One region of the Pseudocitrobacter corydidari genome, then DNA from elsewhere that is predicted to be linked to it. Evidence: predicted binding sites of a transcription regulator. Region 1 holds the regulator's gene; the other holds the start of a gene.
The links. Region 1 encodes PhoB, which activates phosphate uptake and scavenging genes when phosphate is short. Its sites were predicted from a motif close to CTGTCATAAAACTGNCNNAT; they were not measured.

Region 1 (7,719 bases):
GCGCGCTGTTTTCCCGCAACTGCTGGGCCATCAGCGCCAGTTGGGTTTGCACCTGTTCAAGTGAGACATCATCGCTAAGCGTTGCCGGGCGTTGGGCCTGATGACGTTGCAGAGCGTCCTGTGCCTGAGTATCCAGCGTGCGGCACTGCTGAAGCTTGCTCTCCAGCGACTGTTTAAGTTGTTCCAGGCGCTCGCGCTCAGGCTGTTCCAGCAATGCGGCCTGAAACGCTGCGCGGTCGCTGAACTGTGATTCCGCCAACGCCTGGTCGAATTCGCGCTCGGCCTGATCCAGGCGCTCTTTTTCCAGCGCTTCCTGCTGTGACAAGGTTTGCCACTGGCTGGCGAGCGAGATGCATTCGTTGTGGATCTGCTGCCATCCCTCCAGCGAAACAGGCGTTGTCTCTTCAATTTCACACGCAGGCAGCGTGTCCAGCAACGGCTGAAGCTGGGCGAGTTTATGCTGCGTTTCAGCGTGCTGCGTCTGTTGGCTTTGCCAGAGCCGATTTTCCTCTTCGCGCGCCGCCAGCCAGGCGTTCTCTTCCCCGGCAAGCGGTGCGGTGAGCGAAAGCGTCGCCAGTTGAGCCTGCAACGCCTCGCGACGCTGGGTGAGTTCGTTCTGTGCCTGCGTAATCTGCTGCTGGAGGTCGGTTACCTGCTGTTGCAAATTCAGCCGCTGACTGTGCTGATAAAGCTGCTGTTCGTACTCTTCCTGTGCGGCAAGCCACTCGCTAATCGCTTCCTCGGCGCGTAGCGTCACGCCTAACGCGGCCGTCACCTCCTGCCATTGAGAGGTAAGTACTTGCTCCTGCTGAGAAATAGACTCCAGCTCGCTTTCTTCAACCTGCTGTTGTTTTTGCAGGGCATCCTGCTGGCCGCGCAGGGTTGCACCTTCTTCCGCCAGCCGTTTGACGTCGCGCTCCAGTACATCGCGACGCGCCTGATTCACGTCTGGCGTCAACGCCTGGTATTCCGCAATCGCCGGATGCTCGGTGGCACCGCACAGCGGGCAGGCGCAACCGGGTTGCAGCCTGGCGCGTTCGGCCTGCAGACTGACAATGGTTGCTTCCATCTCGCACAGCGCGCGAACATCGCTCAGTTGCTGGTTGTGCTCTTTGTAGCGCTGGCGGCGATCGGTCAGCTCAGCGGTCAGTTTTTCCAGCTGCTGGCGACGGTTGCTCTGTGCTTCTATCAACTGCTGACGCCGTTTTTGCAGCGGCAGAAACCGTGCATGCAGCGTAGTGAGCTGCTGGCGCAACGGGCGTGCGGCGTTGTGCGCGTTAATGGCGTCGGTGGCTTCGGCCAGATTCAGCGTTAGCGTGGAGGGAGGTAACTGGGCAAGCTGTTTTTCCAGCGTATTCAGGCGCTGCTGGTTGTTCTGCAACTGCGTGTTTTCACGCGCCTGTAACGCAAATGCGGCGCGCCAGCCGGTGAGTTCGCTGCTCCAGTGTTTGAAACGATCGTGCTCCTCAAGCCACTGGTTAAGCTGAGTTTGCGTTTGCTGCAACCCGCGCAACTGTTCTACCGCCGTGGTGCGAATGCGGTTACGGCGCGTGGTTGCTTCATGTAAGCGAGTATTTACTTGCTGCGTTTGCTGCTGGGTCCTGGCAAGCGTGATAGCCTGCTCCTGAAGGTGCGCCCAGCGTGGGCGCAGCAGCTCCGCCGGTTGGGCGCGGCGGAGCGTTTCAAGCTGGGGTTGCGCGGCTGCCAGGGCCTGTTCTGCGGCGGAGAGCGCTCCCCGGGCGGTGTGCGTTTCGCGCGTTAGTTCAGCCTGGCGCAGCAACCACTGTTGCTGATGTTGGGCGATCGTCTGCTGCTCCAGCGCGACTTTTTCTTCGAGAGTAAGCGCCTGCAAACTTCCCAGCAGTGACTGTTGCTGTTCTTCACTTAGCAGCACCATCCCGGAGGAGTGCGCCTGAAGCTTTTCCAGCTCCGTCCGCGCCTGCTTATGTTTTTCAAATACTTGTGCAGAAATTCGCCCATAAATTTCCGTGCCGGTGAGTTCTTCCAGCAGCTCCGCGCGCTCTTTGGGGCGCGCATTAAGGAACGCGGCGAACTGCCCCTGCGACAGCAACATCGAACGGGTAAAGCGGCCGTAATCCAGCCCGCTCAACGACGCGATAAGTTCGAGCTTGTCTTTGACTTTGTCGGCCAGGATTTTGCCGTCATCGCGACGCGCCAGCTCAACGCGTGGCGCCTGTAGGTTGCCGTCAGGCTGATTGCGTGCGCGGTTCTGGCTCCAGAATGCGCGATAGGCCACGCCCTGTACTTCAAACTCAACTTCCGCCAGACACTCGGCGGTGTCGCGGGTCATCAGATCGTTTTGCGATTGCGATACCGTGTTGAGGCGCGGCGTCTCGTGATACAGCGCGAGACAGATGGCGTCCAGCAGGGTGGTTTTCCCCGCGCCCGTCGGCCCGGTGATGGCAAACAGGCCGTTGCTGGCGAACGGTTCGGCGGTGAAATCGATTTTCCACTCGCCTTTCAGCGAGTTAAGATTCTTCAGGCGCAGGCTGAGGATTTTCATGGCTGCGGCTCCTCATCAAGCGAGTGAACGGTGAGGTCAAACAACGCCTTCAGGCGTGCCTGCTGGGGTTCTTCTATTGTTTCCAGCGCCAGACGACGCTGGAAAACCTCTTCAACTTCCAGCTCGCTCAGGGTTTCACGCAGGCTGTTGTCCAGAATGCGCTGACGCTGTTCGCGGCTGCGTCTGACCAGCAACACATCAACGGGTAAATCATCGGTAATCACCTGAATTTTACGCTGAATATCATGCAGATACTCATCACTGGTGATTTCGATATCCAGCCAGACCGGGGGCTCTGACGGGGCATCGCGATACTGCGCCAACTGGCTGCTGATGCTCTCAAAGTCGCCCTTAATAACCGCCAGCGGTTGCGTGGCCGGGACATCAAGTGGCGTGACGTCCTGAAGCTTACCGTCGATAAAGGTCACCTGGTTAACGCTCTTACTTTTCCCCGTTTCATCGAAGCTGAGCGGGATAGGCGAGCCGCAGTAGCGAATATGCTCGCTGCCGCCAATTTTCTGCGCGCGATGAATATGCCCCAGGGCGATATAATCGGCGGGCGGGAAGTTTTGCGCCGGAAAGGCATCCAGTGTGCCAATATAGATGTCACGCACGGCATCACTTTTGCTGGCACCGACGGTGGTCAGGTGGCCGCTGGCGATAACCGGCAGCGGGCGGTCGCCGCGCAGCGTACAAGCCTGCTGGTATTGGTTCTGATAGTAATCAGTGATGGTTTCCAGTAAATGCTGCTGTTTTTCCGCACCGGACAGCCCGGCCTGGCTGACGACGATATCGCGCGGGCGCAGAAACGGTACCGGGCAGAAAACAGCGCCAGGCGTGCCGTCGCGGCGGTTCAGAATAAAAGGTTCATGCCCGGCGCTGGCGATCACCGTGGTATTCAGGAACGACAAAATATCGCGCGATTCATTCAATGTGGCGACGGAGTCATGATTTCCTGCAAGCACCACCAGATGGCAGCCGGTTTGTTGCAGATTCACCACAAAGCGGTTGTAGAGTTCGCGCGCATAGCTTGGGGGCGAGCCGGTATCAAAGATATCGCCCGCCACAATAATGGCGTCTATCTGTTCGCGTTGCGCGGTCTCCAGCAGCCAGTTCAGAAATGCATCGTGTTCTGCGGCACGGCTTTTACTGTAAAAATTCTGGCCTAAGTGCCAGTCTGAAGTATGAAGAATTCGCATCGTCGTCCCTGTGGGGAAAAAAGCCTAGCCGGGATTATACATTCCCCGGCAGCAGGATCGACGGGTGTATTCCGCGAGTGTCATATTTCGTAAAGCGCCATCATTTTACGGTCATGTTTTTCATAAAACTGTCATAAATCTGACGCATAATGACGCCGAATGTATACTGATGGCTAAAAAAACAGGGCATAAAATGGCGAGACGCATTCTGGTCGTTGAAGATGAAGCACCCATCCGCGAAATGGTCTGTTTCGTGCTGGAACAAAATGGTTTCCAGCCGATTGAGGCGGAAGATTATGACAGTGCGGTGAATCAGCTCAATGAACCCTGGCCCGATCTTATTCTGCTCGACTGGATGCTACCGGGTGGCTCAGGGCTACAGTTTATTAAACATCTCAAGCGTGAAGCGCTGACCCGTGATATTCCGGTGATGATGCTGACGGCGCGCGGTGAAGAAGAGGATCGCGTACGCGGTCTGGAAACCGGCGCGGATGACTACATTACCAAACCGTTTTCCCCGAAAGAGCTGGTGGCGCGCATCAAAGCGGTCATGCGCCGTATCTCTCCGATGGCGGTGGAAGAGGTGATTGAGATGCAGGGCTTAAGCCTTGATCCTACCTCGCATCGCGTGATGACCGGGGAAAGCCCGCTCGATATGGGCCCAACCGAATTTAAGCTGCTGCACTTCTTTATGACGCATCCTGAGCGCGTCTACAGCCGTGAGCAACTGTTGAACCATGTCTGGGGCACTAACGTTTATGTGGAAGATCGCACGGTGGATGTGCATATTCGCCGCCTGCGTAAAGCGCTGGAACACAGCGGCCACGATCGTATGGTGCAAACCGTTCGCGGCACGGGCTACCGTTTTTCGGCTCGTTTCTGAATGTTGACAGGAGTGTGACGCGTGCTGGAACGGCTGTCATGGAAAAGACTCGCCTTTGAGCTTTTCTTGTGTTGTCTCCCGGCCCTGATATTAGGGCTGCTTATCGGCCATCTTCCCTGGTTTCTGCTGGCGGCAGTGACCGGGCTGTTGATTTGGCATTTCTGGAATCTTTTACGTCTTTCCTGGTGGCTATGGGTTGATCGCAGCATGACGCCGCCGCCGGGGCGCGGTAGCTGGGAACCCCTGCTGTACGGTCTGAACCAGATGCAGTTGCGTAATAAAAAACGCCGCCGCGAACTGGGAAATCTGATTAAACGCTTTCGTAGCGGCGCAGAATCGCTGCCCGATGCGGTGGTGTTGACCACCGAAGAGGGCGCCATCTTCTGGTGTAACGGCCTGGCGCAGCAGCTTCTTGGCCTGCGCTGGCCGGACGACAGCGGGCAAAATATTCTTAACCTGCTGCGTTATCCGGAATTTACGCAGCATCTTAAGCAACGCGAGTTTCTTAAACCGCTGCATCTGGTGCTCAATAATGGGCGTCATCTGGAAATCCGTATCATGCCCTATACCGACCGGCAGTTGCTGATGGTGGCGCGCGATGTTACGCAGATGCACCAGCTGGAAGGCGCACGGCGTAACTTCTTTGCCAACGTCAGTCATGAACTGCGAACGCCATTGACGGTGTTACAGGGCTATCTGGAGATGCTTCAGGAGCAGGTACTGGAAGGGGCAACACGCGAAAAAGCGCTGCATACCATGCGTGAGCAGACACAGCGTATGGAAGGGCTGGTGAAACAGCTGCTGACGCTCTCCAAAATTGAGGCCGCGCCGACGCTGGCCCTCAATGAAAAGGTGGATGTGCCGATGATGCTGCGGGTGGTCGAGCGGGAAGCGCAGACCCTCAGTCAGGGTCAGCATGAACTTCATTTTGATATTGATGACACGCTGAAAGCGCTGGGCAATGAAGAGCAATTGCGCAGTGCGGTGTCGAACCTGGTTTACAACGCGGTGAACCATACGCCTGCGGGCACGAAAATTACCGTGCGCTGGCAGCATGCGCCACACGGCGCGCTGTTTAGCGTGGAGGACAACGGGCCGGGCATCGCGGCGGAACATCTTCCGCGTTTAACCGAGCGTTTTTATCGGGTGGATAAGGCGCGTTCCCGCCAGACCGGCGGCAGCGGATTGGGGCTGGCGATTGTGAAACATGCGCTGAATCATCACGATAGCCGTCTGGATATTGAAAGCCAGCCAGGAAAGGGAACATGCTTCAGCTTCCTGCTGCCGGAACGTTTAATTGCCAAATAAAGCGTCTGAACAGGCGCTTGTCACGATGAGTTTCCACAGACCAGCCTCGGCTGGTCTGTTTACTTTGCAGTCAATTTGCCCTCGAATAATTAATGAACAATTGACGCTTTTTTGTTCGCACGATCAGCCATGTGTTTTTCCTATATCTGGTCAATCGTTCCAGGTTTAGATTTAGTATTGGTATAATCGTCTGGTTTCACGATCCCATATTGCTTTAAAACGTTATAAGCGTTTAAATTGCGCCTAATGCAGTAGGAATCAGACTGTTTTTACGTAGCAAATCAAAAAACTATTCTTCCTCACGCTACGAAGGGAGCATATCCCGCTGAGTTTGTTGCTTGTTTCCTCTGAAAGATTCCGTTGGAGCGGGCGCAAAGTTTTTTATTTGTACAACACCACATCCACAGGCAGTAGTTACATATGACCCATCAGTTAAAAACACGCGACATCATCGCTCTGGGCTTTATGACCTTTGCGTTGTTTGTCGGCGCTGGCAACATTATTTTCCCTCCAATGGTCGGTTTGCAGGCGGGTCCGCACGTCTGGATCGCCGCGCTCGGCTTTTTGATTACCGCAGTTGGTCTGCCGGTGTTGACCGTTGTCGCGCTGGCAAAAGTTGGCGGTGGCGTCGATAGCCTGAGCACGCCAATTGGTAAAGTTGCAGGCGTCCTGCTGGCGACAGTTTGTTATCTGGCCGTAGGCCCGCTGTTTGCGACGCCGCGTACCGCGACCGTTTCCTTTGAAATCGGTATTGCCCCGCTGACTGGCGATGGTGCGATGCCGCTCTTTATCTACAGCCTGGTCTATTTTGCGCTGGTGATTCTGGTTTCCCTCTATCCGGGTAAACTGCTGGATACCGTCGGCAACTTCCTGGCGCCGATGAAAATTCTGGCGCTGCTGGTACTGTCCGTTGCTGCGGTTATCTGGCCGGCTGGCCCGATCAGCGAAGCGCTCGACGCTTATAAAACCGCACCGTTCTCTAATGGGTTTGTGAATGGTTACCTGACCATGGATACCCTGGGCGCAATGGTGTTCGGTATCGTTATCGTTAACGCGGCGCGTTCTCGCGGCGTTACCGAAGCGCGCCTGCTGACGCGCTATACCATCTGGGCGGGTCTGATGGCCGGCGTTGGCCTGACGCTGCTTTATCTGGCGCTGTTCCGTCTGGGCTCCGATAGCGCACTGCTGGTTGATAAAAGTGCGAACGGCGCGGCGATTCTTCATGCGTATGTGCAGCATACCTTTGGAGGAGCGGGTAGCTTCCTGCTGGCGGCGCTTATCTTTATCGCCTGTCTGGTTACCGCGGTTGGCCTGACCTGTGCGTGTGCGGAGTTCTTCGCGCAGTATCTGCCGCTCTCTTATCGCACGCTGGTGTTTATTCTGGGTATCTTCTCGATGGCGGTCTCCAACCTGGGGCTGAGCCACCTGATTCAGATCTCCATCCCGGTGCTGACGATGATCTACCCGCCATGTATCGCACTGGTTGTATTAAGCTTTACCCGCGGTTGGTGGCATAATTCGACCCGCGTAATTGCACCAGCGATGTTTATTAGCCTGATGTTTGGTATCCTTGACGGCATCAAAGCATCGGCCTTCGCTGATGTGTTGCCTGGCTGGACGGCGCGTCTGCCGATGGCGGAGCAAGGCCTGGCCTGGCTGCTGCCGACGGTGATAATGGCGGTTCTGGCGATTATCTGGGACCGTGCCGCAGGCCGACAGGTAACGTCTAACGCGCATTAATTTTCGCGCGATAACAATATGTTCAACCACGGGACTTCGCGTCCCGTGGTTTTTTGTTTTTTGGT
Region 2 (7,719 bases), 1.7 Mb from region 1:
GGTAATGTTTTCGATAACCCGGCCAAATTTATCCTTACGCACCTGACGCAAACCCGGTTTGCCAATGAGTTGGCTGTTAAAGCTTTTCTCAATACCTTCAATGCCCTGATCGTCGACATTCGTAAAACCTATCAGGTTCGCCGCGACGTGGCCGGCAGGATAAAAGCGGCGTGACTCTTCGCGCAGGTTAATGCCTGGCAGATGCAGCTTATCAATCCACTGCGCCTGAAGCGGGTCCACCTGGCGGGCAAGATAGAGAAATCGGCTGTGGGGGTGCGCATTGACGCGGGCCTGTAATGCGCTTAAGGAGAGGTTTAACGCTTTTGCCAGCGCCTGCCAACGATTATCGAAACCCACACCACCCTTCTCAATCAGGGTTTGCGGATCGACCCAAATCGCGCTGACCGGTACGCTCACAGCCAGCGGCCGGTTTTCGCGATCGACAATCATGCCACGTGGTACATCAATCGGTTCTTCGCGCACCGAGCGCATATCTTCCTGCTTGACCAGGTTATCGGGGGAGACAATTTGCAACCAGCCAACTCGCGCAAGGAGGAAGCCCAAACAGCTTAAAATACCGGCGCATACCAGACCAAACCGGACGGGGGTAAAGTGAGGGGGCTTCCCTCGGGATTTATCTTGCACTCTGACTCCAGTATTAAAAAGCAACGGACTGATTTAACAGGAATAGTTCAGAGATTTATCGCGCAACAATGCTAATAAGATCGCGGATTTGCAACAAAGGACGACCAGAAGGGAAATCAGAAACACTTTGCAAAGAATGTAAAAAGCCCCGCGGTTGCGAGGCTTTAAGGCTGATTATGATGCGCGCACGCATCAAAGCATCAGTGGCAGTCGAATCAGATTGCAGTTACGTTAACTGCAGCTGGGCCTTTCTGGCCGTCCTGAATTTCGAACTCAACGTTCTGGCCTTCAGCCAGAGTTTTGAAACCGTTACCCTGGATTGCAGAGAAATGTACGAATACATCTTTGCTGCCGTCAGCCGGAGTAATGAAGCCAAAACCTTTAGACTCGTTGAACCACTTAACTTGACCTTTAATCTTTGCCATTTGCAAAATTCCTTAGAGTGTTTTCTTCGCCCGTGGGCGCATTCATAGATAAAACTGAGACATGACTGCATGAGGCACTAATATAAGGTTCGGCAGAGAAGCGGTATTCAACGTCAACGTGTTTACTCAGGACTTCTTTACTGATAATGCCATACATAGACAGAACTGTACCTCGTTTAACCCAAAACGTGTTATCACATACAACGTTAATAATGGCAAGCCATTTTTAAACGTGTCTCGATCAGCCGCACAAATCATACAACAATCATTTGATCGACTACGCATTTATACGGCAAACCCTAATCCTGCCGCGCCCAGGCTCGTGTCTTGTATCTCACCTACCTTGCGGTAACGTAAGACTTTTTTACCATAGACCAACATTTTCTGTACGTCCAGAAAAGCGAAGCGGCATCAACATTTTTTTATATCGTTAGAATATTTTCGAGCTAATTTTTGAAAGGTGCATTTTGATAACCGGTTATAAGTAAGTAACGTTTCGCTATACTGCTGCCGTGACTCACACAAGCCAAATAATGTACTTAGGTTGCACCAAAATAATGAACGTTTAATGACATAGCGTTATCACCGCGCAATAAAAACGTTTCGCTAATACCGTACGGCAAATGCGGCTAGTAGGTTGCGCAAATAAAGTAGATATCCGTCACTCATACATTTGGGTGATGGATAATTGACCGGGTTGTTTGGCTGATAAAAAATTAATTATAAATACAATTAGATACGAAGCCGGGATTGAAAAACGACACCGAGCCTGCTTTGAGACGCATCAGGAAGATGGATGATAGGGAGAGGTAATACCGTTGTTCAGACTGCGTGCACCGCGGCGGTGCAACCTATGGTCTCCGGCAGCCTGGTTAGACAGCCGGAGTAAAGAGGAGAAAAGATTATCGTTCTGCCACCAGGCGAATGAAATCATCTTCATCTTCGTTTTTTGCTTCAACGGCTTTCTCTTCGACTGCCGGTTTTTCAGGTTCATTGGCTTCACAGAGTCGACGCAGCAGCGCATTCTGACGCTTTTGCTGATCCAACAATGCTTCAAGCAGTTCAATTTGCTCACTGGTGCGCGAACTTGCGCGGTTAACAAAGAACCAAAGTACCAGCCCCACGACCAGGAGCAGAACAGATACCACCACAGACGCCAGATTTAATGCCCCAGAACTTACTAGATCACTCATTTCACCACCTCAAAAGGAACGGGCTATTCTACCACTCGTATTAAGGAAGGAAATCGTTGATGGCAAAAATGTTTTACCAGGGAATGAATTTGTTGATGCTGCAGATCCCGTTAAAGAACTGAACATCCTGGTCGCACAACACGTTGAGCGTCTGAGTCCAGAGCAGCAAACAGGCCGCCAGTACGACAATCAGTAACACCCACCGAAATTTTTTCACTCCACACTCCACGACTTATAGCATTAACAGACGATCAAATTAACACGGACATCTTAAACCGCGGCTAACTGTACAGATAAATTCTGCTTTTAGGAATCATGGAGTTGTCTCGCAATATTGAAAAGCTACTCTATTATCAAGGATAGAAAAGACGTGAGGATGTCATGAGATTTGCGATCAGAACAATTATTATACTGGCCATTGTCTGGATTGGCATATTGCTGAGCGGTTATGGTGTTTTAATCGGCAGCAAGGAGAATGCTGGCGGTTTGGGGCTACAATGTAAATATCTGACCGCACGAGGCACCAGCACAGCACAATACGTTCATTCCAGCAGCGGGATCATTGGTCTGACCGATTGCCCGGTCCTGCGAAAAAGTGAAACTGTGGTTGATAATGGATAAAAAAATGCCGCGAACATCGCGGCGTTTTTTTGATTACGCGCTGAATCAGAACGGATAATCGTTATAGCCTAACTGCTCTGAAATCTTACGCGCCGCCGTATGCAGCATCGCCACATACTCGTGCAGACGTTCTTCAGAGAAACGCAGCGTCGGGAACGAAATACTCAAGCCCGCGATGACCACGCCAAAACGGTCAAAGACCGGTACGCCGATGCAGCGCAGACCTTCTTCCTGTTCTTCGTTATCTTCCCCATACCCCTGCTGACGAACCAGATCCAGAACCGGCATCAGTTCATCGGTGCTGGTGATGGTGCGATCGGTGCTGTGCTTGTATTCCACATCCTGCAGAATTTCACGCACTTCATCGCGGTCGCGCCAGGCCAGCAGCACTTTACCAATGGCGGTGCTGTAAAGCGGGTTACGACGACCTACGCGAGAGTACATACGCAAGTTGTACATCGAGTCAATTTTATGGATATAGACAATACTGTCTTCATCCAGCGCACCAAGGTGAATCGTCTCTTTGGTCAAACGCGAGAGTTCACGCATCTGAATGTCTGCGCTACGAATTAAATCAACGTTCTGTAATGCGCGTGCGCCCAGCTCAAACAGCTTAAGCGTTAACGAATATTTTTCAGATTCCCCTTCCTGGGCAACGTATCCCAATGATTTCATGGTCTGCAAAAAGCGATAAACAGTGCTTTTCGACATCATGACACGCTGCGACAGTTCGGTAATTCCGATTTCGCGCTCTTCACCAAGCGCCTGCAGGATGCCAAAAACCTTCAATACTGAAGAGACAGAATCTGGCTGTTTATCCAAATCTGCAACTGCCATTTATCACCTCATCGCAACTGTTTTATAAAAATTAGAACCGGTTTTTATTATAATTTCGCAAAGCGTTCGTCGCAATGAATCTTCTGCAACCTGGTTACAAATCTGCGACATACAGCCGAATAATCAATGCTAAAATAGTTTTCTGGCAAATAATTTCTTAAAAAACGCATTTTTCTCATGGATAAAAAACTCTCGGATGGCTTACCTGTCCCTCAACGGTATGGCGCTATCTTAACCATTGTGCTTGGTATTACGATGGCGGTGCTCGATGGGGCTATCGCCAACGTTGCCTTACCGACGATTGCCAGCGATCTGCATGCCTCACCGGCAGCGTCTATCTGGATAGTCAACGCCTATCAGATAGCTATCGTCATCTCGCTGCTGTCGCTGGCTTTTCTGGGGGACATGATTGGCTATCACCGGATCTACAAAATAGGCCTGATTGTCTTTACCCTCGCGTCTGGGCTGTGTGCGATGTCGAATTCGCTCGAGATGCTAACGCTTGCGCGTGTGGCGCAGGGTCTGGGTGGCGCTGCGCTCATGAGCGTGAATACGGCGCTCATTCGGCTTATCTATCCGCAGCGCCAACTGGGGCGCGGTATGGGTATTAACTCGTTTGTGGTTGCTGTCTCCTCAGCGGCCGGGCCGACCATCGCGGCGGCGATCCTGTCAGTCGCATCATGGCAATGGCTATTCCTTGTGAACGTGCCGCTGGGCGTTATCTCGTGGGTGCTGGCGGTGCGTTATCTGCCCGCAAACGGTTCGCGCAGCCAGGCCACGCGCTTCGATCTGCCAAGCGCAATCATGAATGCCCTGACGTTTGGTCTGCTGATCACCGCGCTGGGCGGTTTCGCGCAGGGGCAATCGACCACGCAGGTGGTCGCGGAAGTGGTGCTGTTACTGATTGTCGGTTTCTTTTTCATCCGTCGTCAGTTGCGTTTACCCGTACCGCTATTACCGGTCGATTTACTGCGTATTCCCTTGTTCTCACTCTCTATTTGCACCTCTATCTGTTCTTTCTGCGCACAGATGCTGGCGCTGGTCTCGCTTCCCTTCTTCCTGCAAACCATGATGGGGCGCAGCGAAGTGGAAACGGGTTTGCTGCTGACGCCCTGGCCTTTAGCCACCATGGTAATGGCACCGCTGGCCGGGTATCTCATTGAGCGAGTTCACGCCGGATTCCTCGGCGCGCTGGGCATGGCGGTAATGGCCTGCGGATTATTTGCGCTCGCCCTGCTGCCCTCTTCGCCTTCCGACCTGGATATCATCTGGCGCATGATCCTGTGCGGCGCAGGATTCGGGCTGTTTCAGTCGCCCAACAACCACACCATTATTTCCGCCGCGCCTCGTTCGCGTAGCGGTGGTGCCAGCGGGATGCTGGGTACGGCTCGCCTGCTGGGGCAAAGCACCGGTGCGGCGCTGGTGGCGTTAATGTTTAATGCGTTTGGCGATAGCGGGACACATGTGTCATTGCTGCTGGCGGGAAGTCTGGCGGTGGTAGCGGCGCTGTTTAGCGGCTTGAGGGTGACGCAACCGCGCGTGCAGAGCTAAAAAAAGCGCCTCACTTGAGGCGCTTTTTCATTATTTCAGATACTCGCCGGTACGCAGCGCTTCGATGCGCTTGTCCAGCGGCGGGTGAGTCATAAACAGCTCACTCAGCGTTTTGGACTTACCGTTGATGCAGAAGGCCATCATGCTGCTGGCTTCCTGTGGTTCGTAGCTGGTTTTCAGACGTTGCAGAGCAGCAATCATTTTTTCACGCCCGACCAGGCGCGCTGAACCGGCATCCGCGTGGAATTCACGGTGACGCGAGAACCACATGGTAATAATGCTGGCCAGAATACCGAACACCAGTTCAAGGACCATTGAAACCGCAAAATAGATAAGCGGGTTACCATTACCGCCCTCTTCACCTTCATCACGGTTACCGCTCAGGAAACCGGCGGCAATCTGCGCAATGACGCGCGAGATGAAGATAACAAAGGTGTTCACCACGCCCTGAATCAGCGTCATAGTCACCATATCACCGTTAGCCACGTGGCTAATCTCGTGCGCGATGACCGCTTCCGCTTCGTCACGGCTCATGTTCTGCAACAGACCCGTACTGACCGCTACCAGAGACGCATCACGGCGCGCACCGGTGGCAAAGGCGTTGATATCCGGCGCATGATAGATAGCGACCTGCGGCATACCAATACCGGCCTGACGCGATTGTTGCGCCACGGTGTCCATCAGCCAGCGCTCCGTTTCGTTGCGCGCCTGCTCAATCACTTCCCCACCCACAGATTTCAGCGCCATCCATTTCGACATCATCAGCGAAACGATAGAACCACCAAAACCAAATAGCAGAGCCATAATCAGCAGGCCCGTCATGCTGCTCGACTGAATTCCTGTCAGGCTTAGCACCAGCCCAAACACAACCATCACAGCAAGGTTGGTCAACAGGAAGAGCGCGATTCGCATCATAATTTACTTTTAACCTCGTTTTAACAAAACGCACTATGCGATTACCCACATCGTATGGGTATTAATACAATTTTCAACTATCCACGGCGGGTAAGTCACGAGAAAGACACAACTTTACATTTTTTCGCACACTTGCTTACGCGCGGTTTAGAGATGTAAAAAAACAGGCACAATCGCTTGTGCCTGTTTAATTTAGGGAGGATTACTTGCTGGTCGCAGGGGTTGCGGCTGGCCTGTCTTTTTCAAGATGCGCCAGGTCAACCGCGATATTCACGGTTTCATCCAGATACGGATCCGGCTCCTGGTAATCCTTCGGCAAATCGTCGATGTTCTTCAGCAACGGTTTTCCATCGCGTTTGTAGCGATCGTTAACGCGAGCCAGACGTGTTGCATCATCTTCCAGGTTCTCTTTTTCACGCTGAGCGTAGTTCAGAGAGACGATGTTGCGCTTGTCTTTCATCGCATTAAAGCGCGCGATATCCTTCATGATGTACTGGAATTCAGGATCTTTCGCGATACGCGCATTGTGCAGCTTCAGCAGTTCCGGACCAAACGGTGTTAAATCATCAGATTTCACATAGGTCGCGGCATCAATGCTGTCCCACGGCAATGCGTTATCTTCAAATTTCTCACCCGTTTCCGTCTCTTCAGAACCGGTCGGCATCAGGATATCCGGTGTTACACCTTTACGTTGCGTACTGCCGCCGTTAATGCGGTAGAACTTCTGAATGGTGTACTGCACAGAGCCCAGCGCTGGCCATTCCGGGCGCAGCATTTGATCGTAGATGCGGTTCAGAGAACGGTACTGCTGAACAGTGCCTTTCCCAAAGGTCGGTTCACCGACAATCAGCGCGCGTCCGTAGTCCTGCATAGCTGCAGCAAAGATTTCAGAAGCCGAGGCGCTGAAGCGGTCAACCAGCACCACCAGCGGGCCTTTGTAGTACACCACGCCGTCGTTGTCGCTGTCTTCACGCACTTTACCGTTGTTGTCACGCACCTGCACAACCGGGCCGGACGGAATGAACAAACCAGAGAGCGATACCGCTTCCGTCAATGCTCCGCCACCGTTGGTACGCAGATCGATAATCACGCTGCTGACGTTCTGTTTTTCCAGCTTCTGCAGTTGCACCTTAACGTCTTCTGTCAGGCCAACATAGAAACCAGGAATGTCGAGCACACCCACTTTCTCTTTGCCGACGGTTTTCACCGACATTTTCACGGCACGGTCTTCCAGACGAATGCGTTCGCGCGTCAGGGTGACGATTTTGGTTTTCGCACCTTTACCCGCAGGCAGAATTTCCAGACGAACTTTACTGCCCTTCGGCCCTTTGATCAGCGCCACGACATCGTCCAGACGCCAGCCGATCACATCGACCATGCCTTTACCCGCCTGGCCTACGCCGACAATTTTATCGCCAACCGTAATCGCTTTACTCTTCGCCGCCGGCCCACCAGCCACCATGGAATTGATAACCGTATAGTCATCATCCATTTGCAGCACGGCGCCAATACCTTCCAGAGACAGGCTCATT

Region 2: the regulator PhoB is predicted to act here: its motif matches at 3,813-3,832, upstream of kdgR (DNA-binding transcriptional regulator KdgR).

Annotation. Positions count from the first base shown of each region.
Region 1 is NZ_CP087880.1:2,656,276-2,663,994, reverse strand. It holds gene sbcC (exonuclease subunit SbcC) at 1-2,524, opposite strand, end outside; gene sbcD (exonuclease subunit SbcD) at 2,521-3,723, opposite strand; gene phoB (phosphate response regulator transcription factor PhoB) at 3,917-4,606, shown strand; gene phoR (phosphate regulon sensor histidine kinase PhoR) at 4,628-5,914, shown strand; gene brnQ (branched-chain amino acid transporter carrier protein BrnQ) at 6,335-7,654, shown strand.
Region 2 is NZ_CP087880.1:915,690-923,408, reverse strand. It holds gene ftsI (peptidoglycan glycosyltransferase FtsI) at 1-645, opposite strand, end outside; gene cspE (transcription antiterminator/RNA stability regulator CspE) at 861-1,070, opposite strand; partial or broken gene G163CM_RS04280 (DUF2627 domain-containing protein) at 1,083-1,227, opposite strand; gene G163CM_RS04275 (YebO family protein) at 1,973-2,263, opposite strand; gene mgrB (PhoP/PhoQ regulatory lipoprotein MgrB) at 2,337-2,480, opposite strand; gene G163CM_RS04265 (YobH family protein) at 2,645-2,884, shown strand; gene kdgR (DNA-binding transcriptional regulator KdgR) at 2,930-3,721, opposite strand; gene G163CM_RS04255 (MFS transporter) at 3,899-5,272, shown strand; gene htpX (protease HtpX) at 5,303-6,187, opposite strand; gene prc (carboxy terminal-processing peptidase) at 6,390-7,719, opposite strand, start outside.